3 regions of the Bradyrhizobium sp. HKCCYLRH1030 genome follow, and region 3 is predicted to be linked to each of the others. Evidence: predicted binding sites of a transcription regulator. Region 3 holds the regulator's gene; each other region holds the start of a gene.
The links. The regulator LexA, encoded in region 3, represses DNA repair genes until DNA is damaged. The targets are predictions, from matches to a motif close to TGTTCNNNNTGTGTTCNG.
Positions count from the first base shown of each region.

Region 1: a site for LexA is predicted at 2,208-2,225, ahead of uvrA (excinuclease ABC subunit UvrA). Genes of this name have one in related genera too.
Region 2: a site for LexA is predicted at 1,969-1,986, ahead of ACQR1E_RS06235 (helicase-related protein). Genes of this name have one in related genera too.

Region 1 covers NZ_JBNPUY010000001.1:183,487-187,673, reverse strand. The annotation lists gene ACQR1E_RS00850 (outer membrane protein) at 1-149, shown strand, start outside; gene ACQR1E_RS00845 (outer membrane protein) at 362-1,102, shown strand; gene ACQR1E_RS00840 (outer membrane protein) at 1,396-2,040, shown strand; gene uvrA (excinuclease ABC subunit UvrA) at 2,317-4,187, shown strand, end outside.
Region 2 covers NZ_JBNPUY010000002.1:180,558-184,744, forward strand. The annotation lists gene ACQR1E_RS06235 (helicase-related protein) at 1-1,827, opposite strand, end outside; gene ACQR1E_RS06240 (DUF3108 domain-containing protein) at 2,382-3,158, opposite strand; gene rpmB (50S ribosomal protein L28) at 3,774-4,082, shown strand.
Region 3 covers NZ_JBNPUY010000001.1:66,560-70,746, forward strand. The annotation lists partial or broken gene ACQR1E_RS00265 (ComEC/Rec2 family competence protein) at 29-1,099, shown strand; gene ACQR1E_RS00270 (hypothetical protein) at 1,493-1,933, opposite strand; gene lexA (transcriptional repressor LexA) at 2,208-2,906, opposite strand; gene ACQR1E_RS00280 (molybdopterin molybdotransferase MoeA) at 3,112-4,187, opposite strand, start outside.

The sequences.
Region 1 (4,187 bases), 120 kb from region 3:
ACGACCACCTGTTCATGGGCTCGCGCGACATCAGCTTCCCGGCCACCGCAACCGTGCTGTCGCGCGTCGATACCATCAAGCAGGACATCGACATGGCGACCGTCCGCGTGAACTATCGATTCGGGGCGCCGATGGGCACGCGCTACTGAAAAAAGCCGCCGCTCGCACGCATTCGGAAAGGCCGGCCGTCGCGCCGGCCTTTTTCGTGTCAACAGCCCGGCAGCGTCGCGGCGTTTTTGTGCTAAATATATGATATATAACGCTTTTTAATTTCTGTGGCGGGCGCGTTACAGCCTCTCCGGGATGCCCTGTGTATGACTTGCCCATCGCTTGTCATTCCAACCTCCCGGGGGAGAATTTGATGAAGAAGTTGCTTGTGATCACGACGGCGCTCGTCGGCATCGCATCCGCCACATCCGCGTCGGCGGCCGACATGGCGGCCCGCCCGTACACCAAGGCGCCGCCGATGGTCGCGCAGATCCTGAGCTGGTCGGGCCTCTACGCCGGCATCCAGGGCGGCGGCGGCTGGGGCACCAGCAAGGAGACCTTCCTCGGCCGCTTCAATGCGCCGGGCTTCCTGGGCACCCAGAACTACAACACCAATGGCGGCTTCGTCGGCGGCGTGGTCGGCTACAACTGGCAGGTCGACAACGTCGTGTTCGGCCTCGAAGGCGACTATCACTGGGCCGACATCAACGGCCGCTCCGCCGTGGTCAATGCCGGCGTCGGCGACACTTTCTTCACCAAGCTGACCAGCTTCGGCGACATCAAGGGCCGCCTCGGCTATGCCGCCGGTCCCGCCCTGTTCTTCGTCAGTGGCGGCGCCGCGGTGGGCCAGTTGCAGCATCGCTATGACGGCGTGCCCGGCAACGTCTTCAGCCAGAACACCACCCGCTGGGGCTATACGGTCGGCGCCGGCGCCGAATACATGTTCGCGCCGAACTGGTCGGCCAAGCTCGAGTACAACTATCTCGACTTCGGCAAGAGCACGATCCAGTACAGCGCTGCGGCGCTCAACCGCTCCGAGTGGAAGGACACCGTTCACACGGTCAAGGCCGGCCTCAGCTACCACTTCGGCGGCCCGGTCATCGCAAAGTACTGATGCCTGCAAACCGACAGGTTCCGAGAAGGGCCGGCGAAAGCCGGCCTTTTTTGTTGCCCTGATGCCACCTTGCCGGCTCGCCACACCCGGAACCAAGTAATTGAGTGACATAGGCTTTCTGGAACTTGGCCGTAAAAACGCGGTTTGGGCGCGAGTGTGTCTTCAGGGTGACGGTAATCCGTACGGAACCGGGCTATAGGAACCTCGTCAACTTGAACGGGTGAGTCTGTTTCGTGCGTAAGCTTATCGGTGCGATGCGGACTTCGAGGAATAAAAATAAACTGGAGACTGGAATGAAGAAGATCCTGCTCGCGACCGTGGCCTTGGCCGCCCTGGCCGCTCCCGCTGCCGCCGCTGATCTTGCCGCGCGCCCGACCTACACCAAGGCCCCGGTTGCTGCGCCGGTGCTGACCTGGACCGGCTTCTACATCGGTGCCATGGGCGGCTACGCCAACGAGAACGCTGACTTCGCGGCTATGAAGGGCGGCTTCGCCGGCGGCACCGTCGGCTACAACTGGCAGCAGGGTGCTGTCGTGTTCGGCCTCGAGGCCGACGCCGCTTGGGCCGACATCAACGCAAACGTCGGCGCGCTCGGTGTCAACGCCGAGTCCAAGATCCGCGACTGGGGCACTGTCCGCGGCCGCATCGGCTACGCCTTCGGCCCGACCCTGCTGTACGCGACCGGTGGTTACGCCTGGGCCGACAACCGCATCTCGCTGACGGCCCCCGGCTTCGCCGCTGCCGACAGCAAGATCCACTCCGGCTGGACCGTCGGCGCTGGCGTCGAGTACATGTTCGCCCCGAACTGGTCGCTGAAGGGCGAGTACCTCTACAAGAGCTTCGGTGGCGAGAACTACACCTTCACCGGCCTTGGCACGCTCACGACCGGCACCCTCAACGTGCATTCCGGTCAGGTCGGCATCAACTACCACTTCTAAGTTTTTGCCTCCGGGCCAACGCACACAGCCTCCGCTCTGCCAGAGCGGAGGCTTTTTCTTTGTGGGATCGTGCACAAACCAGGACGGAACCGGCAGCCTCCTGCCAGTCGCTGCCATTCCCTGAGCGCATTGTTGATGATTCGCTGACGGCACTGGAAATCCAGCTCCGTTCTTCCTACGTTCCGACCATACCTTTTCCCCCTGGCGTCCGATGGCCGGCTTCCGGCGAAACGCGCCTGCAACGATGGCGCGACTCTGCGCCGTGGGACGATCGTCATGGATGAAGTGCTCAAGGCCAAGCAGCGCGCGCAAGCCAACCAGTCGAGCCTGCGGGCCATCACCATCCGCGGCGCCCGCGAGCACAATCTGAAAAACATCGACGTCGAGATCCCGCGCGACAGGCTCGTCGTGTTCACCGGGCTGTCCGGCTCCGGCAAGTCCTCGCTCGCTTTCGATACGATCTACGCCGAGGGTCAGCGCCGCTACGTCGAATCGCTGTCGGCCTATGCCCGCCAGTTCCTGGAGATGATGCAGAAGCCGGACGTCGACCAGATCGACGGCCTGTCGCCGGCGATCTCGATCGAGCAGAAGACGACCTCGAAGAACCCGCGCTCGACAGTCGGCACCGTCACCGAGATCTACGACTACATGCGCCTGCTGTGGGCGCGCGTCGGCGTGCCCTACTCCCCGGCGACCGGCCTGCCGATCGAAAGCCAGACCGTCTCGCAGATGGTCGACCGCGTGCTGGCGATGCCCGAGGGCACCCGCCTCTATCTGCTGGCGCCGGTCGTGCGCGGCCGCAAGGGCGAGTACAAGAAGGAGCTCGCCGAATATCTCAAGAAGGGCTTTCAGCGCGTCAAGATCGACGGCACCTTCCATGAGCTCGCCGAGGCGCCGACGCTCGACAAGAAGTTCCCGCACGATATCGACGTCGTCGTCGACCGCATCGTCGTGCGCCCCGACATCGGCCAGCGTCTCGCAGAAAGCTTCGAGACTGCGCTGAAGCTCGCCGAAGGCCTGGCCGTCATCGAGTTCGCAGACGCTCCCGCCTCGGCCGCGCCGGCGGAGGAGAAGGAAAAAAAGAAAACCGCAAAGATCCACGACAAGAGCGGGCCCGAGCGCATCCTGTTCTCGGAGAAGTTCGCCTGCCCGGTCTCCGGCTTCACGATCCCCGAGATCGAGCCGCGGCTGTTCTCGTTCAACAACCCCTACGGCGCCTGCCCGGAATGCGGCGGCCTGGGGGTCGAGCAGCACGTCGATGCCGACCTCGTCATTCCCGACAAGGACGTCACCCTGCGCAAGGGCGCGATCGCGCCCTGGGCCAAGTCGTCGTCGCCCTATTACCTGCAGACCCTGACCGCGCTCGGCAAGTTCTACAAGTTCACGCTGGACACCAAGTGGAAGGATCTGCCGAAGAAGACGCAGAACGCGCTGCTGCACGGCTCCGGCGACGACGAGATCAAGTTCACCTATGAGGACGGCGTCCGCGCCTACGACACCAAGAAGCCGTTCGAGGGCGTCATCACCAACATCGAGCGCCGCTTCCGCGAGACCGAGAGCGAATGGGCGCGCGAGGAGCTCGGCAAATACTTCAACGACGTGCCCTGCGCCGGCTGCAAGGGTTTTCGGCTGAAGCCCGAGGCGCTGTGCGTCAAGGTCGGCGGCAAGCACATCGGCGAGATCAGCGACCTCTCCGTCAAGGCGGCCGGCGAGTGGTTCGCCGAGGTGCCGAAGCAGCTCAATGCGCAGCAGACCGAGATCGCCACCCGCATCCTGAAGGAGATCCGCGACCGCCTCACCTTCCTGCTCGACGTCGGCCTGAACTACCTGACCCTGGCGCGCTCCTCCGGCACGCTGTCCGGCGGCGAGAGCCAGCGCATCCGCCTGGCGTCGCAGATCGGCTCGGGGCTGACGGGCGTGCTCTACGTGCTCGACGAGCCGTCGATCGGCCTGCACCAGCGCGACAATGCCCGCCTGCTCGACACGCTGAAGCGGCTGCGCGACCTCGGCAACACCGTCATCGTCGTCGAACATGACGAGGACGCGATTCGGCTCGCCGACTATGTGCTCGACATCGGTCCCGGCGCCGGCACCCATGGCGGCCACATCGTCGCCGAGGGTACGCCGACCGAGATCATGCGCAATCC
Region 2 (4,187 bases), on a different contig from region 3:
GCGCGCAGCACCGGTCAGCCGCTCGTCGGCGATGATGCGCAGGCGCGGATGCAGCGCGTCGTCGGCCGCGACCAGCTTGGCGACCGCGTCGCCGGTCCAGCGCACCGTGCCGTCGGCGGTGAGCACGATGTGCTCGTCAGGCGCGCTGGACAGCTTCTCGGCGCGCGCCTCGATCTCGCCGGCCAGCGCCTTCTGGGCAGCAGCCTGCAAGGCCTTGGCCTCCGAGCCGGCTTCGGCGGCGTCGGGCGCGAAGGTGAATCCATCCAGGCGGCCGATCGCGTGCCCTTCAACGATCACTTCGCCAGTCTTGCCGATTTCCGTATTCAAAACACTGTTCTCCCGCAGGCGCCGCATCAATACACTGGTACGACGATCAACGAAACGCTCCGTGAGCCGTTCATGAAGGGCGTCTGACAATTTATTTTCGAGTTCGCGGGTAATCCCCTGCCAATAATCAGGGTCGCGCAGCCAGTCGGGCCGGTTGGCCACGAAGGTCCAGGTACGGATCTGTGCAATCCGCCCCGACAGCGTATCGATGTCGCCATCGACGCGGTCGGCCTGATCGACCTGGGCCGCGTACCAGGCGTCCGGAATACGCCCCTTCTGCATCAGGAAGCCGAACACGGTGGTCACCAGCTCCGCATGGGCGGCCGGCGACAGCCTGCGATAGTCGGGAATCTGGCAGGTTTCCCACAGACGCTCGACCGCGGCCGCGCCGTGAGCGATGTCGCGCACCTCGGCATCGCGCGCGGCGTGATCGAGCACGCGCAGGTCCTCCGCAATCGGCGCGCGCGTCAGCGCCTCATGCGCCGGCGCGACCGCCAGCGAGACCTGAAGCGCGCTCAAGGACGCGAAATCAAGCCGGGAGTTGCGCCATTGCAGCACCTTCACGGTATCGAAGGCATGGTTCTGGAGCGCATTGACCAGCTCGGGCTCGAATGGCGCACAACGTCCGGTGGTGCCGAACGTGCCATTGCGCGTCGCGCGTCCGGCACGGCCGGCGATCTGGGCAAATTCCGACGGCGTGAGCCGGCGGAACTGATAGCCGTCATATTTGCGGTCGGACGCGAAGGCGACGTGATCGACGTCGAGATTGAGCCCCATGCCGACCGCATCGGTGGCGACGAGATAGTCGACGTCACCGTTCTGGAACATCGCCACCTGCGCGTTGCGGGTTCGCGGCGACAGCGATCCCAGCACGACAGCGGCGCCGCCATGCTGGCGGCGGATCAGCTCGGCGATGGCGTAGACCTCGTCGGCCGAGAACGCCACGATAGCGGTCCGGCGCGGCTGTCGCGTGATCTTGCGATCACCGGCGAATTCGAGTTGCGACAATCGTGGCCGCGTCACCATCGACGCGCCCGGCAGCAGACGCTCGATGATGGGGCGCATCGTCGCAGCACCCAGCAGCAGCGTCTCGTCGCGACCGCGGCGATTGAGGATGCGGTCGGTGAAGACGTGGCCGCGCTCCAGATCGGACGCGATCTGGATCTCGTCGACGGCCAGGAACGACACGTCGAGATCCCTGGGCATCGCTTCGACGGTCGACACCCAGTAGCGCGGATTTTTCGGCTTGATCTTCTCCTCGCCGGTGATCAGCGCGACGGCCTCGCTGCCGACGCGATCGGCGATCTTGTTGTAGACCTCACGCGCGAGCAGCCGCAGCGGCAGTCCGATGATGCCGGAGGAATGCGCGAGCATGCGCTCGATCGCCAGATGCGTCTTGCCGGTGTTGGTGGGGCCGAGCACGGCGGTGACGCCGCTTCCGGGAGCGCGGTCGGACGTGCGCTCGAAAGGCGAGGCAGCCGAAGAGGACGGAAAAGCCATTCGTTAAATGTGGGTCTCGAAGCCGGCGTTGGAAGCGCGCCGTTCACGCGCGACGGATGCGGAATAATCGTGTGTCTGGAGAGGCTGCGATGCTGACCCCTGTCTCACATTGTGACGCATATAGTGACGCAGCTTAAGCTTCGGAACGCCTTGAGAACGAATCGCGAAGGAATCGCTGACTCCGTCGGCTTTCCGGCTTCGTTCACCGCAACATCTCGCGCTCTGCCATCAAGCCAGCACTAGATCAAGTTTTCGCGGGCTCCACAAGCAACGCTTTCGCGATGGAACTGGCGCGCGTTCAGCGCATCCCGAGTCGAATCAGAATCAGGGAAGAGTCAAACGGATTCACGCGCAGCAGACAGTATCGATAGGGGGTCCCGACAAATCGGAGCTCATGAGCCCGTCAGTCCGGAGATCATGCAGCGCGAACCCCGAATCTCCATCGGATTCAAGCGATAGCGGACGGCATGCCGTCAGGCCTTCACGCCACGGCCGCTGACGGGGCTGTGCCGCAACGACGAGATTCCGATGTGGAGGAGCAGCGAAACGACGCACTACTGGGTCTTGGCGACGTGCGGCGCCGCCTGGGTGATGAACGACGTCGCTTCCAGCATCGCGGTCCCCAGCGGGGTCGGGATCACCATCTTGAACGGCACCAGCACACGGGTGCCGGCGATCGGCACGAAGAAGATCTCCATGTTGCGGGCCTGAGCCAGATATTTGATGACCGGCCGGTCCGGGATGTAGCCCGCGACTGGCGTGAAGTAGATCGCGCAGACCAGGGCCGGGCCACGATAACCCTTGTCTGCCTTGACGTTCTCCATGCGCTTGTAGTCGAGCTTGAGCTCGTAGCGCATGCGTCCGTCGAACACGGGCGCAGCGCCGCGGCACGAGTCCGGCGACAGCAGCTCGCCGTTGCCCGGCACGCGCACCAGAGAGGCCGTCATCGGATCGAGCACGCCACGCTTGTGGGCATCCGTCACCGGAATGCGGTCGGGATCGACCGGAGGCGCCGGCTCGATGGCGAAGTCCTTCACAGTACCGTTCTGCAGATTGATGCGGATCTGCTCGGATTTCTTTCCCGTCGTGGTCGAGGCCTGGTAGCTCTGGCCGACCAGGGCGCCGTTGACGACGCGCCCCTGCACCGAGCCGGTGCCTGATCCTTGCGAGAAGCTCTTGAGCAGGCCGGCGGTGCCGCCCTGAGCCGCGGCACCATACTGATCATCCCCGATCTCGACCGCCCAGGTGCCCTTGCCGACGGGGATGCCAGCCAGGGAAGCCTCGTATTGAGCGTCCAACCGAGCCTGCGCCTGGGCGTTTTGCGCCAGCAACAACAGGCAGAGCGCTGCCCCGGCCGCGGCCAGGCGACAGGAGAGAAATGAGGGAACCGAGATGATGGTCACGTGACGAATGATCCTACCGATCCGCCTGCCTGAGCGCCGGACCGATCCGACGCGCCGTCCTTGCTACTTAAGCCAAAAACGCCTTCAAACAACGCGAACCGTCCGACAATGGCGGTTTGTCCAGCGCTTTGCAGCTGAACAGCACTCAGACCGTCATCCGCAGCTCTGCCGGAACCGAGCCGCGAACCTCCGACCGCGCCAGCATGCCGCCATTCCGGCATTTCGGACTGTTCGCGGGATATCCATCCATCACGTCCGAATGCGCCCTTTATATGGTCTAAACTATCGGCTATACTATTGATTATACGCCTGCTTTTCTGCTGGTTGGCGATTTCGGCCCGACCAGGAGGATGCACGGGTCGCGCCCTTCGGGTTCGCCGGCCCGGCTCCCTCTATTCGCTGCGGCCTTCAAGACCTTGACGAAAAGCCGCATCCCCCCTATACGACCGCATCTCCCAGAGACGAGCTGGACGAGTTTTGGACCCCCGCGGCCCGCCGACATAGGCGGACGAAGGGTGCGGGGATGAGAGAGGATTTATTGCCATGTCGCGGCGCTGTGAACTGACGGCCAAGGGTCCCCAGGTTGGCCACAAGGTCAGCCACTCCAACATCAAGACCAAGCGGCGCTTCCTGCCGAACCTGTGCAACGTGACCTTCATCTCGGATGCACTCGGCCGCAACGTGCGCCTGCGCGTCTCCACCAACGCGCTCAAGAGCGTCGACCACAATGGCGGCCTCGATGCCTATCTGCTCAAGGCCAACGCCGCGACCCTGTCGCCGCGCGCGCTGGAGCTGAAGCGCGCCATCGAGAAGAAGGCGGCGGACGCTGCCCCGGTCGCCAAGGCGAGCTGAGAGAGCGCGCCGAAATTCAGGATTGATGCAGAAGCCGGACGCGTCACGGGCGCGGCTTCAAGCTGAACGAGATGTCGAAACGGCCGGGTCGAGAGATCCGGCCGT
Region 3 (4,187 bases):
ATCTTGCTGGATAAGAAATTCGGCCACGAGCTTCCAGATGTCGTTCGCGGCAACGCTCGGCCTGGTCGCGCTGGTGCAGTTCGGCCTGCCCAGACTGTTCGCGACGCCGGACAGCTCGGCCACCCAGCGCATCGCGCTGTGGGGCGGCCGCGAGCTTGCGATGCTGTTGCTGGCCTCGCTGATCGCGGGGCTCGCGACCACGCCCTATGCCGCCTTCCATTTCCATCGCGTCACGCCCTATGGCGTGCTCGCCAATCTCGCGGCGATGCCGGTCGTCTCGGCGCTGGTGATGCCGGCCGGCCTGATGGGCCTCGTGGCGGCGCCGTTCGGGCTCGACGGTCCCTGGTGGACGCTGATGGGCCTCGGCATCGACTGGATGATCGCGGTGACGCGCTGGGTGGCGGCGCTGCCCGGCGCGGTCGGGCGCATCCCGGCCTTCGACATCGGTCCACTGATCCTGGCCAGCCTCGGGGTCATCCTGATCGGCCTGCTGCGCACACCGCTGCGCTGGTCGGGCGTCGTGGGGCTCGTGGTGGCCACCGCGTGGGCCGCCGCGACGCCGCTGCCCGACGTGCTGATCGCCGGCGATGGGCGCGCGGTGGCGGTGCGCGGCCGTGACGGGCGCCTGCATGTGATGCGCACCGGCAAGGACGTGTTCGCCACCAAGGAGTGGCTCGCGGCCGACGCCGATGCCCGGCTGCCGGCGGATTCATCGCTCACCGATGGCGTCTCCTGCGACGAGGCGGGCTGCGTGGCGGCAATGGCTGACGGCCGAATCGCCGCCCTGACCCTGCGCGCCGAGGCGCTCGCCGATGATTGCGCCCGTGCCGCGCTCATCGTCACCGCGCGCGCCGCGCCGTCATCCTGCGCGGCGGCCGTCATCGATCGCGAGCGGCTGCGGCAGCAGGGCGCCTTGATGCTGGTGCGGCGGGGCAGGAGCTTCGCCGTCACGCCGGCGCGCGCCGGCGGCACTGACCGCCCATGGTGGCCGGCGCCCGCCGAGGCCGGCGAGTTCGACACGACGCTGACGCCGCGCGCGCCGGCCGCGCGGCCTCAGGACGCGACGCCGCCGGAGACGGAGCAGGGCGAGGAAGACTGAGTGCCGGGCAGCTCGAACGTGCCGAGATGATACTCGGTGTCGCCAGGTCCATGTTGCCAGGTCCATCGAACAGCGCGGGGCTTTCGGCCAGCGTGAACGCAGCGCGCGGATAGCGTTGCCAGATGGCGATGTCGTCAGCCGTGACTGTCAGCCATCCGAACACAAGCATATCGCACCGGGGCTCGGTGATCCCGGCGGCCTTGTTCCAATCGATCTTGTTGACCACGGCGGCAGGCTCCCCCGGCACATCATGGCGGCCGAGGGATGTCGTTCCTATCCGATGCGATGCCGGGGCGTGCGGTTCGCCCGAGAGGACTTTGCGCTTGCAGAACCCAAATCTCCCACGGTCGAAAGCTCGCTCACGACCGAGAGAAATGCCGATGCGGAGACCCCTCAGGTGATGCTGATGCGGCGAATCGGTGTGGCCTGCGAAGGCGGCACGTCCTCGGCGATGTCCGGGCGTCGCTCCGCCGGCTGCTTGCTGACCGGCAATTGCAGCACGGTGACGCGCTGACCCTCGCAGAGCTGGGTCACCAGCACGTGGCGCCCGTCGGCGAATTCGATCGCGTCGTGATGGCGATCGGGAATGTGAGTCTCGATGCTGTTGAACTTTGCGACGCGCTCGCGGATCGTCCGGGTCCAGAGCCAGCGGCTGTCGTAGCGGACGTCCTCGGCGAAGGCCAACTCGGTGCCGGGCAGCATGCAGACTGCGACGGTCGGCTCGCTCTCCAGCGCGAAGCCGCGGGTGGCGGTGCCACGGAAGGTCATCGAGATCAACGTCTCGCCGACCTTGGCGGGACGGGACGCAACCGCATGGAGGCTGTAGTCACACATCGGATCGCTCCTCGTTGAGAGATAGCCGACCCACGCTCCCCCCGGACAGGCGCAGGCCTCTATCAGAGTGGACATCGATGGTGATGTTAGCGCGCGCTTCGCGGCAATTCTGCGCTGATCTGCATCGCGTGTGCCCGCGGCCGATCACAAGCGTTTGAGCATGCCGCGCTGCACATCATGAGGTGCATTCGCGCGTGACGTATTTTGCTGGGCAGCCTCCGATCGGCGGCGAAAGCGCGTGCGCCCGCCGCCGATCGACCGATCCCATTCGCGATCAGTACTTGCGGTACAGCCCGACCAGCTTGCCTTGGATCTTCACCCGGTTCGGCGGCAGGATGCGTACCTCGTAGGCGGTGTTGGCCGGCTCCAGCGCGATCGATGCGCCGCGGCGGCGGAAGCGCTTCAACGTCGCTTCCTCATCGTCGATCAGCGCCACCACGATGTCGCCGGTGTCGGCGGTCTCGTTGCGCTGGATCAGCGCCATGTCGCCGTCGAGGATGCCGGCATCGACCATGGAGTCGCCGCGTACCTCGAGCGCGTAGTGATCGCCGTTACCGAGCATGTCGGCAGGCACGCTGATGGTGTGGCTGCGGGTCTGCAGCGCCTCGATCGGGGTACCGGCGGCGATGCGGCCCATCACCGGCACCGCGACCGGGCGCTCGCCATCGTCCAGCGCGGGAGTGCTGGTGCGCACCTTGCCGAGATTGCCCTCGATCACCGATGGGGTGAAGCCGCGGCGGTTGCCCGCGGCCTGCGACAGCTCGGGCAGCTTGATCACCTCGATCGCGCGGGCGCGATTCGGCAGCCGGCGGATGAAGCCGCGCTCCTCAAGCGCCGTGATCAGGCGATGAATGCCGGACTTCGAGCGCAGATCGAGCGCATCCTTCATCTCGTCGAAGGACGGCGGCACGCCGGCTTCCTTGAGCCGCTCGTTGATGAACCGCAGAAGTTCGTACTGTTTGCGCGTCAGCATCTCGACCTGGTCCCCGGTTTGTTGTCGTCCGAGTCCAAGAGCTGCGCCTCGCGCACAAACCGGCTGAGAGCGCCCTGGAGTCGGACCGTCATCGCGTCGCCCGCAACATACTAAAAACAAATCATGAACGAACACTATATGTTCGATGTGTGTTCCGCAATCCTAAAAATATGATGAACAGACCGGGCTTTACCGGGGAAGCGGCTCAGTTCGGCAGGCGCAGGATCTCGCACGGGCTGCCGGCAGGCGCCTTCGGCGCAAACGCCGGCCGGATCACCACCGCCTGCGAGAGCGCGAGATTCCCGAGCAGCGACGAATCCTGCTGCGTCACCGGCGTGGCGATCAGCGTGCCGTCGGCGCGCTCTTCGAGCTGCGCCCGCAGATAGTCCTCGCGCGAATCGTTCGGCCCCAGTTCGCGGCCGAGCAGGGCGGTCTCGCGCGGCATCACGGCCTCGTCACGGCCGAGCAGCCGCCGAATCAGCGGCACCAGGAACAGGATGGCGCAGACATAGGACGACACCGGATTGCCGGGCAGTCCGATCACCCTCATGTCGCCGAGCCGTCCGTGCATCATCGGCTTGCCCGGCCGCATCGCAATCTTCCAGAACGCCATTTCGACGCCCTCGGCTTCGAGCGCCTGCTTGACCAGGTCGTGATCGCCGACCGAGGCGCCGCCGGTCGTGATCAGGATGTCGGCCTTGGCCTCGCGGGCCCGGCGGATGCCGGCGATCGTCGCCTCCATCGTATCCGCGGCGATGCCGAGATCGATCGGGGTCCCGCCCTCGTTGCGCACCAGCGCCCGCAAGGCGTAGCCGTTGGAATAGACGATCTGGCCCGGGCCGGGCGTCGAGCCCGGCATCACCAGCTCGTCGCCGGTGGCGAGCAGCGCCACCTTCGGCCGGCGCCGCACCGGCAGCGCCGGATGATTCATGCTGGCCGCCAGCGACAGGTCGCGGTCGCTGAGCCGGCGCCCGGACTTCAGCAGCACCATGCCCTGGTGAAAGTCGACGCCCGCCGGCCGGATATGCCGGCCCTTGATCGCGGCCTCGGTGATCACGACGTGGCCGTCTTCGGCGATCGTGTCCTCCTGGATCACCACCGCGTCCGCGCCCTCCGGGACAACGCCACCGGTGAAGATCCGCGCCGCCTCGCCGGGTCCAACCACGCGATCGAACGGACGCCCTGCCGCGACCTCGCCGATGACCTTCAGCCGCGCCTTGGCCTGGGCGGCGTCCGCCGCGCGCACGGCATAGCCGTCCATCGCCGACATCGCCTCGGGCG